Regions from separate parts of the Bacillus sp. KICET-3 genome, predicted to be linked through region 1. Evidence: predicted binding sites of a transcription regulator. Region 1 holds the regulator's gene; each other region holds the start of a gene.
The links. The regulator LexA, encoded in region 1, represses DNA repair genes until DNA is damaged. The targets are predictions, from matches to a motif close to CGAACATATGTTCG.
Positions count from the first base shown of each region.

Region 2: the regulator LexA is predicted to act here: its motif matches at 3,307-3,320, upstream of R5H20_RS07240 (ImmA/IrrE family metallo-endopeptidase).
Region 3: the regulator LexA is predicted to act here: its motif matches at 2,259-2,272, upstream of R5H20_RS14400 (Y-family DNA polymerase).

Region 1 covers NZ_CP137345.1:2,289,982-2,296,014, reverse strand. The annotation lists gene tkt (transketolase) at 1-1,822, opposite strand, end outside; gene R5H20_RS11675 (DUF896 domain-containing protein) at 1,999-2,232, opposite strand; gene R5H20_RS11670 (YneB family resolvase-like protein) at 2,280-2,942, opposite strand; gene yneA (cell division suppressor protein YneA) at 2,963-3,274, opposite strand; gene lexA (transcriptional repressor LexA) at 3,431-4,054, shown strand; gene R5H20_RS11655 (peptidase G2 autoproteolytic cleavage domain-containing protein) at 4,384-6,033, opposite strand, start outside.
Region 2 covers NZ_CP137345.1:1,435,423-1,441,455, forward strand. The annotation lists gene R5H20_RS07220 (DMT family transporter) at 1-544, opposite strand, end outside; gene R5H20_RS07225 (immunity 70 family protein) at 980-1,387, opposite strand; gene R5H20_RS07230 (hypothetical protein) at 1,440-1,709, opposite strand; gene R5H20_RS07235 (poly-gamma-glutamate hydrolase family protein) at 1,975-2,604, shown strand; gene R5H20_RS07240 (ImmA/IrrE family metallo-endopeptidase) at 2,625-3,248, opposite strand; gene xre (HTH-type transcriptional regulator Xre) at 3,401-3,754, opposite strand; partial or broken gene R5H20_RS07250 (ATP-binding protein) at 4,447-4,676, shown strand; gene R5H20_RS07255 (hypothetical protein) at 4,895-5,206, shown strand; gene R5H20_RS07260 (XtrA/YqaO family protein) at 5,271-5,474, shown strand; gene R5H20_RS07265 (sigma-70 family RNA polymerase sigma factor) at 5,586-6,033, shown strand, end outside.
Region 3 covers NZ_CP137345.1:2,802,051-2,808,083, forward strand. The annotation lists gene R5H20_RS14390 (FusB/FusC family EF-G-binding protein) at 1-379, opposite strand, end outside; gene R5H20_RS14395 (YolD-like family protein) at 582-920, opposite strand; gene R5H20_RS14400 (Y-family DNA polymerase) at 936-2,201, opposite strand; gene R5H20_RS14405 (DUF6376 family protein) at 2,438-2,884, opposite strand; gene R5H20_RS14410 (YqzH family protein) at 3,470-3,679, shown strand; gene R5H20_RS14415 (MDR family MFS transporter) at 3,817-5,049, shown strand; gene R5H20_RS14420 (VOC family protein) at 5,111-5,503, opposite strand; gene coaA (type I pantothenate kinase) at 5,528-6,033, opposite strand, start outside.

The DNA.
Region 1 (6,033 bases):
TCACATCAGACGGAAGAACAGCGTTTTTGTAATCTTGAGGCTGCTTGTCGAAGCGGTCCCAAGACGGAACGCTGACGACAGATACGTCAATGCCTTCTTTGCGGAGTTCGCTTTGTGCGTCGACCGCAAGTCCGACCTCTGATCCGCTCGCAAGGAGAATCGCGGCGGGTTTTTCATTTTGAGATTTTGAAACGACATAGGCTCCTCTTTCAACGCCTTCATATGCCGCTTGGCCAGACTGGTCGATCGTCGGCAGGTTTTGGCGCGTCAGTACGAGAGCGGTCGGCTGATCTTTCGATTGCAGCGCAAGCTTCCATGCAGCAGCTGTTTCATTTCCGTCCGCAGGTCTGATGACAGACAGGTTTGGAAGAGCGCGAAGCGATGCAAGCTGTTCAATCGGCTCGTGCGTCGGGCCGTCTTCTCCCACCGCGATGCTGTCATGGGTAAATACATATGTGACCGGAAGTCCCATAAGTGCAGCAAGGCGAATCGCCGGTCTCAAGTAGTCTGAGAAGACGAAGAATGTGCCTGCAAATACCCGCAGACCGCCATGGAGAGCCATCCCGTTTAAAGCGGCCCCCATCGCAAATTCGCGAACGCCGAACCAAATGTTTCTGCCGGCATAGTCCTTCGCTGAAAAATCGCCGCCGTTTTTGATCGTTGTTTTATTGGAGCCGGCCAAATCGGCGGAACCGCCAAAGAAAAATGGAACTTGTTTTGCAATCCCGTTCAGCACTTCTCCTGATGAAGCGCGGGAAGCAAGGCTGCTTCCTTTTTCATATACAGGAATTTCTTTATCCCAGCCAGACGGGAGATCTCCTTTTATGCCTAATTCCAGCTGCTCCGCAAGATCAGGATAAGCTTTTTTATAGGCGGAGAAGAGCTCGTTCCATTCCTGCTCTTTGCGTTTGCCGTCTTCTTTTACCGTTTCACGGAAGTGGTCGTACACTTCGGAAGGAACATAAAAATCTTCTTCATATGTCCACTCGTATGCTTCTTTCGTCAGCTTGGCCTCTTCTGAGCCAAGAGGAGCGCCGTGAACGCCTGAAGTTCCCGCACGGTTTGGAGAACCGTAGCCGATCGTTGTTTTTACTTCAATTAATGTCGGCTGCTTCTCATTTTGCTTCGCCTTTTCAAGGGCTGCTGTAATTTCAGCAATATTATTTCCGTCTTCCACATAGAGTACTTCCCAGTTCATCGCTTCAAAGCGCTGCTTGACATTTTCGGAGAAGGAGCGGTTCAGCTCTCCGTCAAGGGAAATATCGTTGGAATCATACAGCACGATTAAACGGCCGAGCTTCAGATGGCCAGCAAGAGAAGCCGCTTCTGATGATATTCCTTCCATTAAGTCTCCGTCACCGCAAATGCTGTATGTATAATGGTCGACAACACGATACTCGTCACGATTATAAGTTTCCGCAAGGTGGCGTTCTGCAAGAGCCATACCGACCGCCATTGCGATTCCTTGTCCAAGCGGGCCTGTCGTCGCATCAACCCCAGGAGTATGTCCAAATTCAGGGTGCCCAGGCGTTTTGCTGCCCCATTGCCGGAAATTCTTTAAGTCATCCATTGAAACGTCATATCCGCTTAAATGAAGCATGCTGTACAACAGCATAGAACCGTGTCCGGCAGATAGCACAAAGCGGTCTCTGTTGAACCAATTAGGATTCTCAGGGTTTACATTCATCATTTTAGTCCAAAGCGCATAAGCCATTGGAGCAGCCCCCATCGGCATGCCTGGATGGCCGGATTTGGCTTTTTCGATAGCATCTATGGATAGTGTTCGTATCGTTGCTACAGACTTTAATTCAATCGTTTTCATTTTTATCCCCTTCCTGTATGTACTCTACTTTCTTATCATAAATCTACCCATCAGTTTTCACAACCATTTCAGCTCAAAAGCTGAATGAAAAAATCATGAATTTTTGTCATGCTTTCCTTATTGTTCATCAATAGTATATACAAAAAGGGAATACGATATTGGCGTATTCCCTGAAATTAATGCAGCCTGCGGCTTCTTTTTTCCTTTTTCAGCTTTTCGGGAGTTACATCATTGCCCTCCGGATCTACGATCGTTACGTTTTTCAAAGTATTTTTCATAGATGCGCGGACTCCCTTCAGATATTCTTGGCGAAGCTGCTGCTGTTCGGCTTTTTCTTCGTCTGTTAAAGAGCCAGTTTTTGATTTTTTGGCAAGCTCTTTAATTCTGGCTATTTTTTCTTTAGAAATCATGGTAAACTCCTTTAATCTGTTTAATCTTCATACTACTAAATTCGCTCTCATTTGACAACAGATTGGTCTGATCCGCCCTCTTTAAATTCCTGGTAGCGGCGGTGAACAGTTGCTTTGGAAATGCTGTAGCCAAAACCTCTTAGAACCGCTGCAATCTCGGCAAACGTCAGCTTGTTTTCCCTCAGCCTGATGATTTCCGACAACGGGGCTTCTATCCGCTCCCTGCCGGTTCCTTCATGCTGATTTTTCAAGTTTTTCTCCGGACGGTATCCGTTTTCGACCGCTTTTTTCATGCCCCTTTTTATTTTCAGATTATGGATCTTCCGCTGATATTCTTCCACAATGCCGACAATCTCCAAAACCATTGAGTCTGCTTCTGAAAGTTCCAGCTGTCCCCTGTGGGCCAATGTGTAGATTTGGACACCTTCTTTATATAAACAGTGAAGCAGCGCGATTTTTGCATTGCCTCTGCCGAGCCGCGTGTCATCCTGAATTAAAACGGCGTCGACATCAGACGTTTTTATCTCTTCAAGCAAATCGAGGACGCCGTCGCGATCCAGCTCATATCCGCTCGCCTGTTCGGAAATGACTTTCAAAACGGTCATCCCGTGCTCGGCGGCAAGCATTGCAAGCTCTTCTTCCTGCCGTTTTAAGGAGGTCTCCTGCTGTTCTTTCGCCGTGCTCACCCTGGTGTATATAATCGCATTCACGGAAATCCCCCCCATTCCTGTTACTCTACCACAGCCAGCTGATATTGGTCAGAGTGCTGCTTGGTTACCGGCACGACTAAAACATCGCCGGGTTGGATAACGGATGTCGGCAAATCGTTTTGTTCGGCAACCCACTCGATGAATTTTTGCCTGTCGGCGGCTTTTCCTCCTTGAATGCGGTCTGCCAGCCCCCATAACGAATCCCCTTCTTGAACTTCTATTTTAACATATTGCTTGTTTTCTTCGATCTTAGCGGCAAAAGACATAAACAGAATACAAATGCTAATCCCGACGGTAAAGAGACTAACGAAAATGAATGATTCTTTTTTCAAATCGATCACCTCAAACAGAATATTTGTTCGCTTTTAGTGACTTCAGTATACATACGAACAAATGTTTCTGTCAATCGTTTTTTTCGAACCTATGTTTGTACTCAAAGGAAAAACATGCTATAATCTAGCTAAAATCGACGTTTTGAGGTGCAAAACATGACGAAGCTATCAAAAAGACAACTTGATATTTTGCGTTTCATAAAGGAAGAAGTGAAGCGCAAAGGCTATCCGCCTTCCGTGAGGGAGATTGGCGAAGCGGTCGGCCTGGCATCAAGTTCAACCGTACACGGCCATTTGGCAAGGCTTGAAACAAAGGGGCTGATCAGAAGGGACCCGACAAAGCCGAGAGCGATTGAAATCCTGGACACTGAAGAAGGAGTCCACATTCCGAAAAACCAGGTTGTCAATGTTCCCGTCATCGGAAAGGTGACGGCCGGAACACCGATTACCGCCGTCGAAAATATCGAGGAGTACTTTCCGCTTCCGGATCGCCTGGCTCCGCCGGACGAGCATGTTTTCATGCTGGAGATTATGGGGGAAAGCATGATAGACGCAGGAATATTGGATAAAGACTATGTGATTGTGAAACAGCAGAACACGGCAAACAACGGTGACATCGTCGTCGCCATGACCGAGGACGATGAAGCGACCGTCAAACGGTTTTTCAAGGAAGCGAACCATATCCGCCTGCAGCCGGAGAACCCGACGATGGAGCCGATCATTCTGCAAAATGTAACCATTCTCGGAAAAGTGATCGGCGTTTTCCGCACCGTCCATTAAAAGGGGAAGCTCTTCTTGCTGCCGGTTATTCCGGCAGCTTTTTTGCATAAAAAAATCAGGTTCATATCCGGACCCGTTTTGGGAGGATGAACCTGAAAAGAGGAATTCATAATATGCTTACAACATCATTATCTCCGATATCATATTTCCAGTCAACAAAAAAGTTGCATAAAGGAAACTTTTTTTAGGCTTCGCCGGAACTGCCGGCCCCGGAACCTGCCCTTGCCATCTAGCTCAGCATGTCCCGCCGATCTCTCCCGATAGTGAATGTTTGGCACTCCAGTTGTGAATGAAATATGGAGAAATGTCTCTTCTGCCCGTCTTGCCCGCTATTTAATCATGACAAGCGCGATCCCGTATCCTTTTTCAAGGCTGTAAGGAGCGGTTATTTTCATCACTTTCCAAGAACCTGCGCCAGCCCTTGTCCCGATTCCGTTAAGCGCCTTGATGTAATCGCCTTGTTGTACCGTGCCGTCAATCCGTACATACTGCCGTCCCAAAAGGCCAACGACATGCCATTGGTCTCCGGCAGCCCGCAGAAAACGGCTCGCTTCCAGAGTTTCATCAAAGTCGGGATTTATTTTCGGGATGCGAATCGTCTCCCCTGTTTCTTCATCAATCGCGTTCTCTTCAATCAATCCGCCGAATTCGTTCGTCAAATAGCGTTCCTGCCGGGCGAACCCCAATTCTCCCGAAATAAAAGCGACCGTTTCCGAAATAACCCCCAGCATGTCATCCCCTGCTTGGGCCGGTGCGATTTTTTCTCCTCTTAACGCCACAATGGTGCCTGTTTCGATGAGCTGCCCGTTTTCACTTTCAAAATACTCTCCGTATCCGGTTAAGGAAGACCTGACAGAACCCGCAAATGTTCCATTCCCGTAAAGGGAATCCAGAAGCCATTTAATTGACTGGTATCCCCCGGCTACTGTGTACGGCTCTTCAAGCGTAATGCTTTCAGAGGACAGTATCGTTCTGGATACGCTGTTTCCTTTAATATGAGAGTTGTTTGAAGCGGTGATAAAGGCGCGGGAGCCCTCTGTGCTGGAACCGCCTGAAGACCCGATGACGGCATTTCTTTCGCCTTTGGCCGTAATATCGCCTGTTCCTGCGATGACGGCGCTTGATGGCTCAAACGCAAAGCCTGAGGTGGTGGCAATTTGCGCTCCGCCCTTTAAGCTGACGGGTACCTGCTGGTAGGTTTGCCCTTTAATGGATGCAGCCGCATCATACCCCTCTGCGAGAACGCCGACGACCACGGCCTGGCTGTTCGGTGTCTGAATTCCTACTGTACCGCCATCGGCTATCATCGTTCCATTCATAATATTGACATTATAAAGCCCGCCGCCAATCGAGATTCCTTTTGGAGCGGAATGATAAATATCGAAGTTTGAAATTTTGACATGATCGGTTTTATTTGCCCCGCCTGACAGATTGATATCGACGCCGGCCTTTTTAAATCCGCGGATTTTGATGCCGTTGATCGTGATGTTTTGACTGCGGTACTGCAAGGCTACCACCGGATTGCCTCCATAGTCGTATTCCGGATTGCCGATCGCTGTGAATCCGCTTACATAAACATTCTTATATGCTGAAATAACGAGTGCCCTTGGCGTTATGCCATCATACAGCGAGTTAAAGACCGGTTCGACAGCCGTGCAATCAATAAGCGTGACATCGTACGCTGTGGTGCTTTCAGGATCTGTAGCCTGATGATGGCCGATATGGCGAAGGTCAAATGCACGGGTATCGCGGTATGAGACATGCCCGATAATATGGACGTTTTGAGAAGCCGGCCACATGTCGTGCGCTTTGACCTCAACCCCGCGGATGTTTCCGCTTGTAACATTATTCAAAAGCCAGACATGCTTGGAACCGTCGTCAATTTCTATCCCATTGGAGTTGGACGCCCCTTCGGCATGCTCTGTCCCGCGCGGATTTGCCGAATGACAGTTTGAAATAAAAATGTATTCGCTGTAATG
Region 2 (6,033 bases), 850 kb from region 1:
TGACAACAATTTGCGAATAACCACCAGGTAGACGTTTAATAAGCACGGACATTAACGCCCATGTTAATGCTGCAATAATAAGTGATATTCCACCAAGAGTGCTACTCATATCAATATCGTCAATTCCAACAATGGTAATCACACCTGTAGTTGCTAGAATAACTGAAATCATCTTTTTAATGCTTAAACGTTCTTTAAGGATTAAACTAGCAAACACAACCATAAAAGCTGGTGTTGTAGAAGTTATAATTGCCCCCATTTGGGCCGTAGAAAGCATTGTACCTGTTTCTTGGGTGACAATGGAAATGACATACCCAATAATTGCAATAGCAATTATTATGCCGAAGTGCTGTCCTTTAATTCTCCAGCTTTGTTTAGTCACCAGGCCAATTATGACTAATGCAACAAGTGCCAATAGATATCGCATCCATACAAGTTCTAATGGTGGTATCACTGCCACTACTACTTTAACGACAACGTACATACCTCCCCAGATACTTGAAGCTAATATTAAAAATAAAGAACCAATAAGCGTATTTTTCATTTTTGTTCCCTCCATTTTTTAGGCTTGTTTAAGCCTTAACGGAGAGAATTCCAAATAGCACCTTCTCTCCGTTAAGAGCGGGAGAGTGCTGTTGGTACATCATTTTCAAATAAAGGGGCGTAAAACATACTACTCAACTCCTTTAAGAAAAATAAATAATAAATTTAGCATAACAAATATATTTATATATGCAAGATCAGGTCTTTAATTTTAATGGGAAATGATTGATTTTTAAATTGAGTATTCACTTTATTCAGTTATAGAGGCGCTTCTCTGGATTTCGTCAACAATTTTCGTCCTTTCGTTCATCTTACATGTTTTCACCTCAAATAAAATTATGAACGAATGTTCGCTCGTAGTGTGTATGAGCCGAAGACGAAGGCCATTAAAGCATTATTGAAGTAATACAAAAAGGCCTCTTCACAGAGGGCTCATTTATACATTTTGAATTGTCATATCGCATTTATCTTCCTCTGAAGCATCCATTGCTTTGTATAATACTTCAAAAAAAGTTTTGCCGTCACTTGTTGCAAAGTAATTTGATAAATTGGTTACTTTAGGACTTATATTGTTTCCCCAAGGAGGATTTTTTGATAAGTCTTCAATATCCCATATAACCATTTCAGGTGCGAGTTTAGAAAGCTCTGCTTCAATCTCTTTTAAATTCTCTCGTGCTTCCGGAACATCGCTCCATTTTAGCTTATTATGGTATAAATCATTCATGAGCAAAGGATGTTTTGTTCCCCAACCATCTTTTTCTAAATGATATGAAATAGTCGAAAAAAACGAATGAACAAAGTCGCCATGTCCAGCTTCATAAAAGAAACAGTCCACCTCATTCATGGTGTCATCTCCTTGAGATGATTATATAGGAACGTTTGTTCTTGTTTCAGGATTAGAAACTGAATTGGGCATCAAGTTCATTTAATCCCTCAGAAGTGTTTTTGTCAGGCCAGAAATCCCACTTAACTCTTACAGAATTGATGTCTTCAGGCTTACTTAACTTTTTGATTGGGAAAAGAACAAAGCCGTCTGTTTTCGCTCCAGACATGATATCCCCATCGAAGTTCTCACTATGAACACTGGCTTTAATTTGCTCTCTTGTGTGAACAGCGGTCAGTTGAAATGTCTTTCTTGCTTTTATTATCGATAATGAAATGGACACCTATCATACTTTATCACCTGATTCAAGATCCTGCTTTACGATACTGACTTGATCGATACTAAACTTCACGTTATTCTTATCCACAGACCAACCAACTTTATGGTTTATGGTATCATCTAAATTTTCTTTTTCGTCCCCAATGGCAAAGGGTTTAGGCGATTTTGTCTCGACATTTTAAAAACCAATAATATTATAATTTACAATCGTCTTGACTCCCGGTAAACTACATGAAAAACAGGACAATCAGGAGAGGGAAAAACGAAGAATGAACAGGGCAGCTGCTGATCAATACGCTAGTTTCAAAGAATTGTCACAAAATGAAATCGAAGGAACTGATTACAGGGTTTTTGCACAAGCTGCAGGGAACAGCCTGCTCGTCATGTCTCCTCATGGAGGGGGGATTGAACCTGGAATCAGCGAGATTGTCAAAGCTTTTGCCGGTGGTTATTCCGTTTATTTGCTTGAAGGGATTAAATTGCGCGGGAATCATGTGCTTCATGTGACAAGCGACCATTTTGACGACCCGCGTGCCATAGAGATGGCCGCGGGACATGAATACGTTTTGGCTTTTCACGGCTATTATGAGCTTTCGCATTGTCGAACATTAGTTGGGGGAACAGATCGAAAACGCGCAGAGGTATTCGTCGATTCGCTGAGGAGGCACGGCTTTTCAGCCGAATTATTGGAAAAAAGCGCACGTCTTTCGGGTACATCCCCGAAAAGCATCAACAATCGATGCAGAACAGGACTAAGCGTGCAATTTGAAATCAGCACCGCCCAGCGAAAGGCGATGTTTGACCGTTTCAGCAGAAAGGGGAGGGACGCTTCTAAAAATGAAGTCTTCGATCGATATATAAAAGCAGTCAAAGAAGGAGCGGCTGACGCTTACGGATGAGCGCAGCCGGCTGTTTTCGGCTATTTTTCCAGAAGGTATTCCGCTTGCTTTTCGGCAGCAATCCACTTTTTTGCTTTTTTTGTGAAAGGGTACTGATGTCGGTTTTTTCTTTTAAAGCGCGTGAATTCATCTGCCTTATCAAACTGGTCAATGGTCCGCTCTGCAGAAGGTTCTGCATCCTCAAGAAGGCTTGTCTTCCATGCTTTGTGGAACTGGATTCCGATTTGCCGCTTTTCAAATAGTTCCATTCGTTTGGCGGCAAACTCTTCTGTCACATTGAAAAGATCGGCGATCATTTTGACCGCATGGCAGCGAAGTTCGGGAAAATCCAATTTCAGAAGCATAAAGGTCGGAACGCAGAAATGATACATGAATTGATTGGCTTGAAACTCCTGCAGTTCGCGGAACATCTTATTCATATTTAATTGGTTTCCCGCATGTTTTAATACATGGCACAGTTCATGGGCAAAATCTTCCCACTGCTTTTCTTTGGAAAGCCTGCTGTTGAGAATGATGCTGTACATGCCGTCATGCTTGATCATCATGCTGTTCACATCTTCATAATGCACCCAAATATTAAGGGAAGAGGCGATCCGCTGCATGTCAATTTGATACGGTTCAGTAAAACCAAACTTAAGGTACATATTTTTTACGTATTCTTCTAGGTGAGATAAATAAAATTCCAATACGAAGACACCCCTTCGAACAAATGTTCTATTTTTCTGGGAAAGAAAAGCCCTTAAAGGGCCCTATACACTCACATAGACTATCATCTGTTATGTTGAATAGAAATTCCTTATTTATCCTGTCTATCCCCGGGTTTCCGCTTTTTCTCTTTTTCCTTTAAATATTGAATAAATTCAATCGCCTGCTGCCTGCTTTCAGGCGAAAACTCCTGCATGTCCCGATATGCGATTTGAAGATCGGGATCTTCAAACCTTTCTTCAAGAGAACGGCCATTCTCTGTCCCCGTTAATAAATAGTCTATCGTCACTTTATAGTAATCAGCCAATTTTTTCAATGTTTCATAATCCGGCTCGCTTCTTCCATTTTCATAATGGGAATAGCGCGCCCTTGAAACGCCGATCTGCTTCGCTACCTCTTCCTGCGTCCGTTTTCCTCTAAGATTTTTCAGTCTGCCGCCAAGCATAGAATGACCTCTCTTCCTCAATTCGGCATTATGTTATTTATTATAGATACAAAATGTATCAAAATAAACATTTGATAAAAAAAGTATCAAAAAAATGTTGATGATAAGAATTGTATCGTATATAATCAAAAATAAACGATACGTATTGTATCATGGATGAGGGAGTGAAGCATTTGCGGAAACGTTTAATTGAAGAACGATCCAAGCGGGGACTGACGCAAAGGCAGGTGGCGAAAGGCTGAATATTTCTGAAGTTATGTTCGAAAAATCGAAAGGGGTACACGAAACTTTGGCAGGGAAACGATAATGAAGTTTGAAACGCTATATTTCGTAGCAGACCGCGAGCTGTTTCCTGATCTTTTTTAGGTAGGTTTTGATAAATTTCGTATCGATGTAAAGAAAGTGCTGGACATGAACATTGAACATCCGTTCATTACCCAAATACGGACATACGGCTATCCACGGGAAGCTTTGCAAAGAAAACGCATGAGAAAGGACCTGTTTTCAAGGGGTATGCATGGCAGAAAGAAGGAAATAGGATGAAGACGATCTTGATTCCATACAGCGGGGCTCGGTTCGATCTGGAGGCTCTGTGAAGCCGGTGCCTTTATCGCATTTGCGAAAAATGGAATGCCTGTCTTGCAATTTGAAAACAAAGGACAATATGAGCGGTATGTAAAGCTTCAGCTGGGAGCGGAAAGCCGAGGGCGACCGAGTCGCGGGTTGAGCAAACCTACTCTGTTATTAATTACCGGTACTTGAACCATAAGCCGATCCTGCTTTTAAGCGAACTTGATGTTGAACAAATCGTCGGCATAGATGAAGCGCTTGGTACGAGACTGTTTGAAATGTGTCAGGATTACCTTGTCACATGAAAGGGAACTCTTTTGACATCAATCATAGACTGGAGGGAATGGTCTGATGTGCCGTTTGTGCAAAGGACACAATTCCGTTTATCAGGACATCGGCTGGGGGGCGTTTTTCAGCTCCTGCCCGAAAGCAAAGCGGAGATCTAACGGAGACAATCAAAGCTGTATTAAAAATGAAAACAAGGGTGAAGCAAAGTGCTTAAATGTCTGAAAGCGATCGTTCTCATTATGCTGATTTCGGCAAAAAGAGACGCACAAATCAAAAGGTGGCATGAAGAAGACGGAAAGTGAGGAAGAAATAATGGGGAAAGAAGCTTTGGCGTACAGCCCGTTACCGTGGCGCGTCGTCAAAACGAATACGGATGTATATATTTATTCCGCGTACAGTGATGTCGAGAAAAAACGTTTTCCATATTCAAATGGAAGATTAATAGCAAAGGTCGGCGATTATACAGCTTTTTCACAGGAAAAAAACGCTTATTTAATCGCTGCCGCCCCCGAGCTGCTGATTGCAGCAAAGCTTTCTCTCGCTTATCTAAACGGAAGGGAGCCGATCGACCCGGCTCCGTTGAAAGCAAATTGAAGGGCGTTTTACAAAAGGTGATCACCAAAGCGGAAGCATTTGAACATGAAGAGGAGGAGAGCAATTGAAACAGCCAACACCATTAAAAGCGATTCATGGTACAACTGTCGGGAGCCGGATCAAAGAAGGAAAGGTGACAGTGATCGTGCTTGATGGAGTAAACGGTGCGGCATGGCAGACTGATGCGCCTGAGCACGGAAAAACCGTCATTGAAACAAGAAAGGGAGACCTTGCAAGAGTCGAGTTTGAAATCGGCTATAGGTTTTAGTTTAAAACATCATACGTCCAAGACGGAAAGCCTGCGGACACTGATCAGAATGCACAGCATGTGCAGCTGATTGGTGTCCTTTTTTATGTTGAAAAACGGAGGATCACAAAAATGGAAGATTTACTTTTTGAATACAAAAGGACATTAAAAGCGACAAGAACATTATATCGGCCTCTTCAGGATGAAGAGTGGCTGACGCCGGAGCAGCTCAAAGATAAAAAACTGATCAGAAGCATGATCGCCGATTTGGAATATGTCGTCGATTGGCTTGAACACGGGAGAGAACCGGGAATCAGGCGGGCTATAGACAGACGGGATTCCTATAAACGGATGCTGATCAAAGATCCGCGAATCATGGACACGTTTTCTGAGGGAATCCGCTTTGAGCCGGCGCATGAGGTATCGGCGGCTGACAAAGCGCGGATCGAAGCGGCCCTATCCGTCCTGACGGCCCGGGAAAAAGAAATATTCATTTTGCACAAGGTTGAGCGTTTTTCCTACGAACGGATTGCCGCGATGCTCGGCATCAAAAAATCGACTGTACAGACAAATGTGAAGC
Region 3 (6,033 bases), 510 kb from region 1:
AGTAGGAATATCCGCTGAAATCGATCTGCCCAAAATCGGGAGTCTTCAGCTTTTTCACTTTAGAAAACAGCTTTTTAGCCTTCTCTGCCGTTACATGCTGAAACGGTATCACATAGGGCTTTAATTCAGCCAAAAAGCGGGTGGCTTCGCTGCCGTCTTCCACTTCAACCATCTGGCACAGCAAAGTCTTTTGGCAATTGCCGAGATCAGGAAACAGATTCAATACTTGATCTAAAGCATTGGATTTCAAAGCGTCAAGCACGTTTCCGTCCTTGATGTTCGCATGTCCTCGGACAAGGCTGCCCGTTTGAAACTTAATAAAATTATATTGATCATTTCTGATAAATGGGTCCATCTTCACTGTATTGATTTTTTTCATTTCTGCCAGCTCCTTATTTATATATATTTGAAATAAGGCGCAAAGCCGGATGATCAGAAATGATACCTTGCTTTCGGCGATTTGTTTAAAGTTCCACCTCATGCAAAGTATCGCCTTTCAAGATAACAGGCTTTGCATGAGACGCTGCAGCTGGCAAATGAATGTCATTTACCATTTTATACACCTCCAAATACTGATTTTATTATACATGACAATCATATTCAATCTCAATAATGTCATCCAGCTTCAAAACGTACGTTTCATCTGTATGGCTCACGATGCGCAGCTCCCGTTTCAGGGCGTCAACATAGTGGACGCGGCCGGCAAGCATGCTGACCTCCCCTTTCTGATAATAGGCGAATTGCAAAGGCCTGTTCTCTTCCATGGCTTCACAGATCATGTCATTAAATTCTTCATATTTTTGTTCATCTAAAACCGGTTTTTTCACTTTATCAAGATTCTCATGATATTCCCTGAGCAATTCCACGTGTTCCGGCAACATCATGGACACCCATTTGATACTGCCTCTGTCCCGCAGCATGCGCGATTCTCCTTTCTATGCCCGATGTCCGCCGACAAGCTTTGACCGCAGACGGGCGGTTCCGGCGTTTGTATAGGAAACGGCCCGCAGAAGCGCTGTTGAACCATGCCGTTCCCTGATGCCATCCATCACATACCCGAGCATTCGCTTTTTTTCCTGATCCGGCTGAAAAAGGTCGAGCTGCATATGGATGTCATCCTGAATATTCGATAGGGAGACGGAAATTTTCCGAACCGTTTTCCCTTCATAAAAGCGATCAAACAATGCAAGGCATGTGTGATAAAGATCGAGGGTGATATTTGAAGGAGCTTCCATCGTTTTCGACCGGTAAAACCCTCCGCCAAGCTCATCACGGCTGTATTCAATCCCAAGGCTGACGGTCCGGCCCGCCTGCCGGTGATCACGGGCCCTTTTGGCAACCTCTTCGCACATTTCAAGGATGACGCACTTGACCTCATTCGGATCCGGATAATCGCGAAGCAGAATCTGACTTTTTCCAAAGCTGATCTGCCCGCTCATGATCGGCGCTCCGATCGCTGAAAGATCAATGCCCCATGCATGGTAGTAAAGCTGATTTCCCATCAGGCCAAACCTTTTCTCAAGCCGTTTGAGATCATACTGCGCCAGCTGGCCGACTGTAAAAATCCCCATGCGGTTTAACGTTCTTTCCAGCCTGGAGCCGATCCCCCACATTCGCCGCAGAGGAGACAACGGCCAAAGCTTCGCCTTCACATCCTGATAATCCCAAACGGCAATTCCGCCTTCTGCTTTTTTCGCTTCAAGATCAAGGCAGAGCTTTGCCAGCAGCATGTTTGGACCGATTCCGACGGTGCAGGGCAGGCCGAACTCTCTTTTCATGTCGTCTTGTATTTTCATGGCGATCGTTTGCGCGTCCCCCCACATGCTTTCAACGCCGTCCACTTGAATGAAGCTCTCATCGATGCTGTATGTATGGACGGCATCATGGGGCACATAACGGCCGAACAGCCGGGTCAGCTCTTTTGACACACGGACAAATACCGCCATTTTGGGATTGACCAAATGAATGCGCGGATCATCGGGAAGCTGAAACAGCCTTGTCCCTGTTTGAACACCGAACTCTCTTTTGAGAGCAGGAGAAGCGGCCAGAACGATGCTTCCCTGCCGCTCTGTGTTTCCGACCACCGCCAGCAAACAAGTCATTGGATCAAGACCAAGCAAAACGGCGGCACAGCTCGCATAAAAACTCCGCATATCGACGCACAAAATCGACCGCGCCGGATATTGACTGTAATCCATCATCTCATCCTCCAGAAAAAGAACTGACGTTCGCACGATTAGTGTATGAATACTATACTGCGAATATACGTTCGATTTCTAGGTGTAAATTTATCCAAAGAAAATCTTCCCTTTGAAACATTTCATGATGCAATGACGGCCTGCCATTCTTAGGCAGCGCCGCGTATTGCAGTCCCGGAAAGTCCCCGGCTGCGGTTTTTGAACATGAGAAAAGCATCCCAAACCGGGATGCTTTTTTTCTATTCGGTCAATTTTTCAATCTGGCCCATTACATCACTGATCTGCTGAGCGCTTTGCACCAATTCTGACTGCTGCAGCTTCTCAACTGTGAATTTTCCTTCCTCAACACTTTGCAAAACATCCTCGGCGCTTTTTTGCAGTGTTTCATTGTGCTTCTCGATTGTCTGATGAATCTGGGCTGCGGCATCGGGCGGGGTTAATTCATTAAAGCCGGCCGCAGCCTGCTGAATAGATTCAAGCTGTGTTTCCAGCTTTTTTTTTGCATCCGCATCATTTACAGCCTGTTCAGCCAGGGAAGGCGCCTCCTCCGCAAAAGTTTTCACTTTTTGGATGTAGCCGGCCGCTTCATTTGTATAGTTCAATCCGTCATTCACCTGATCAAGCATTCCGCATCCACCCGCACCCAAAAGGCCGATTCCGGCAAGAACTGTAAAAATCCTTTTCATCACGGTTTGCCTCCTTATCGTTTCTTTTTCATTTTTTCTTTCAAAATCGGAATTAATCTTTCTTTCGCCAAAGGCAGACCTTTCTTCACCAATTCACGCTTCAGCCATTTTTTTAGCTTGGACATCGTCAGTCTCCTTTCCCTTTTGATAAAAATGAAAAAACTCCACCGATTTGGTGAAGTTGATAAACAAAAAGACCTTCACCAAATCAGATTTGGCAAAGGTCTCGCTAACAATCAGATTGCCAGCAAAGCCGAGGATTTAAGACATCCCGTAATGACGACTTTACTGTGACAGCTACTCCCCTTTGGAGTATTCACTTTTATTGCTTTTATTTTAAAGCACCGCGCTTATCCAGTCAAATTTCTGCCGGCCGGCTTACGAAAGAAGCGGTCTGGACGCAAAAATTGGAAAAGAAGACGGCGAGGTTAATATTCCAGCACGCATTCCGGCTCTTTTGTCGATTTTATTTAATCAACTATGCGAACATTCACAACAGGCTTAAGCTTCAGAGCAAAAGTCCGCTTGAGAACAGTGTTTTTTCTTAGTAAGATAAAAGAAAACCGCTCCTGAAGGAGAAGACAAATGGATGAGAAACTGATTGAAAAAATGCTGGGACAGGCGCTCAGACAATACGGCCGAAATGTCGCAATCGATCCCCTCAGCCCCCATGAAAAACAAATCTTGAAGCTGGCTTTGAAAGAAAGGCGGATTGAAGAGCCGGACGAGGGGCTGCACGCTCATATTGAGGATGTCATCTATGATTATGTCACAAATCAAGGCTTGTTTTCATAATTTGCTTCATTCTTTTCCCGCAGCTTCCTGCAACAGGAAGCTTCCCCCACTCCCCTAGATTCGGAAAATTCTCTATTCACCACCATCTGTTTCAGGTATGATAATACAATAAAACATGATTGTCTGGAGAGTTTATCATGAAACAAAAATGGCAGAATATCCACCCGCTCAGCTGGACCATTATTGTCGGAACGATTTTCGGGCGGATGGGAACCACGATGAGCATTCCTTTTTTAGCAATTTATTTAACACAGGTCAAAGGGGCCTCCGCCGCTTTTGCGGGGGCTGTGATCGCGGCGAGCTCCCTGATTGGAATTGCGGCGAGCTTTTATGGAGGGTATTTATCAGACCGGTTCGGCCGGAAAAAGATCATGCTGCTCTCAATTTTTGGGTGGGTGCTTGTGTTTGCCGGTTTTGCACTCGCCGACCGAGTCTGGACCTTCTTTTTGATGAATGCCTTAAACGGATTGTGCCGCGCTCTTTTTGAGCCGACTTCAAGAGCGCTGCTTTCGGATGTATCAAAACCCGAGACGCGCCTCTTTGTCTTCAACCTCAGATATACGGCGATCAATCTCGGCGTCGTCTTCGGACCGCTATTAGGTCTGTACCTCGGCTCTTCCAAAACAACGCTGCCGTTTGTTATTGCGGCTTTTATTTATTTGATTTACGGAGCGGTGCTGGCGCTTCAATTTAGAAACCGCATCGTGCCGGTAACGGAGACGAATAGGCGCATTAGAGTGAAAGATGCCCTGCAGGTAACAAGAACAGACCGGGTGTTTTCGATCACGCTGATCGGCTCGATGATTTGTCTGTTCGGCTACTCCCACTTCACATCGACGATTGCCCAGTACATGTCGGCAAGTCCTTTTATGGAAGATGGGACAAAGCTATTCGGGATGATGCTGACATTAAATGCCGTGGTCGTGCTGGTCACCCAGTACCCGATCGTCCATATCGCCAAACGGTTTTCACCGGTTTTGTCGCTGATCGCGGGAAATGTTTTGATCAGCATAAGCCTGTTCAGTCTCTCGTTTTTCCATGATCTCTTATTGATTATCTTGATTGTTGTATTGTTTACAATTGGAGAAGTTTTGTTATTTTCCATGATGGATATATTGATCGACCACATTGCACGCCCTGAGCTCAAAGGGACTTATTTCGGGGCGATGGGCTTTACCCAGCTCGGAAGCGTCATCGGTCCATGGGCAGGCGGCATGCTGCTGGATGCTTTCGGAGCAGAAAAGCCTTTTTTCATCTTTTCCAGTCTTGCCCTCGCGACCCTTTGCGGAGTACCTTTCCTCATTGCGGCCTTTAGAGTGATGGAAGCGCAAAAAGCGAACATACATTCAGAAAACACATTGAACCATTAAAAGAGCGGAAGGGATGCGCCCCCTTCCGTTCAGATTCGGCAGAGGACTTCCGTATTAATGGTCAGCGCACGTCGGGCGCCACAAGCTCCACCTTGATACGGTCGGGATCTTCCGCATAGAGCGCATAATGTCCGCTTCCGCCCGCAAACGGATGCCTGTCTTCATAGAGGAGACGGTAGCCCCGTTCGACCAGCTGCTCTGCCATTTCGTCTACCTGTGCCCTTGATGCCGCTTGAAAGGCGAGATGGTTTAAACCGACCCGGCATCGATGATAGCCGGCTTCTAAAAAGCGCTCTTCCGCCTGGACAAGGACGAGGTAAGCGCCGCCCGCTTTCCAGCTGATGCCGCGTTCCCATTGCTGATAAACCTCATAGCCGAGTTCTCCGAGAAACCATCCCCAAAAGCGCTTCGATTTTTCTATATGTGATACATACAGTTCAATATGATGAATCATACGCAACCCCTCTCATGTCCGAGCCTATACCCGTCTGACTAAAATCTCTTCAACTTTGTGATCCTTCCCTTTTTTCAGGATTAAATCTGAACGGTATTTCGTAGGCAAAATGTTTTCATACAGATTCGGGCGGTTGACCGTCTCCCATATCGATTTCGCCATGTAATCGGCTTCAGCATCCGTCAGATCCTTGAATTTATGAAAATACGAAGTCGGATCTTGAAATGCCGTCTCCCTGAGCATCCGGAAGCGCTCAAGATACCATTTGATAATGAGGTCTTCCTCGGCATCCACATAAATCGAAAAATCAAAAAAATCGGACACGAACACGCGCGGCTTTGTCCGGTCATCTTCAATCGTAGGGGTCTGCAGCACATTCACTCCTTCAATGATGACAATATCAGCCCGCTCGACGGTTTCATAAACGCCTTCCAGCCGATCGTACGTTAAATGGGAATAGACCGGCGCTTTGACGGTTTCTTTTCCTGATTTTAAGTCGTTTAAAAACTCAAGCAGCGCCTTGACATCAT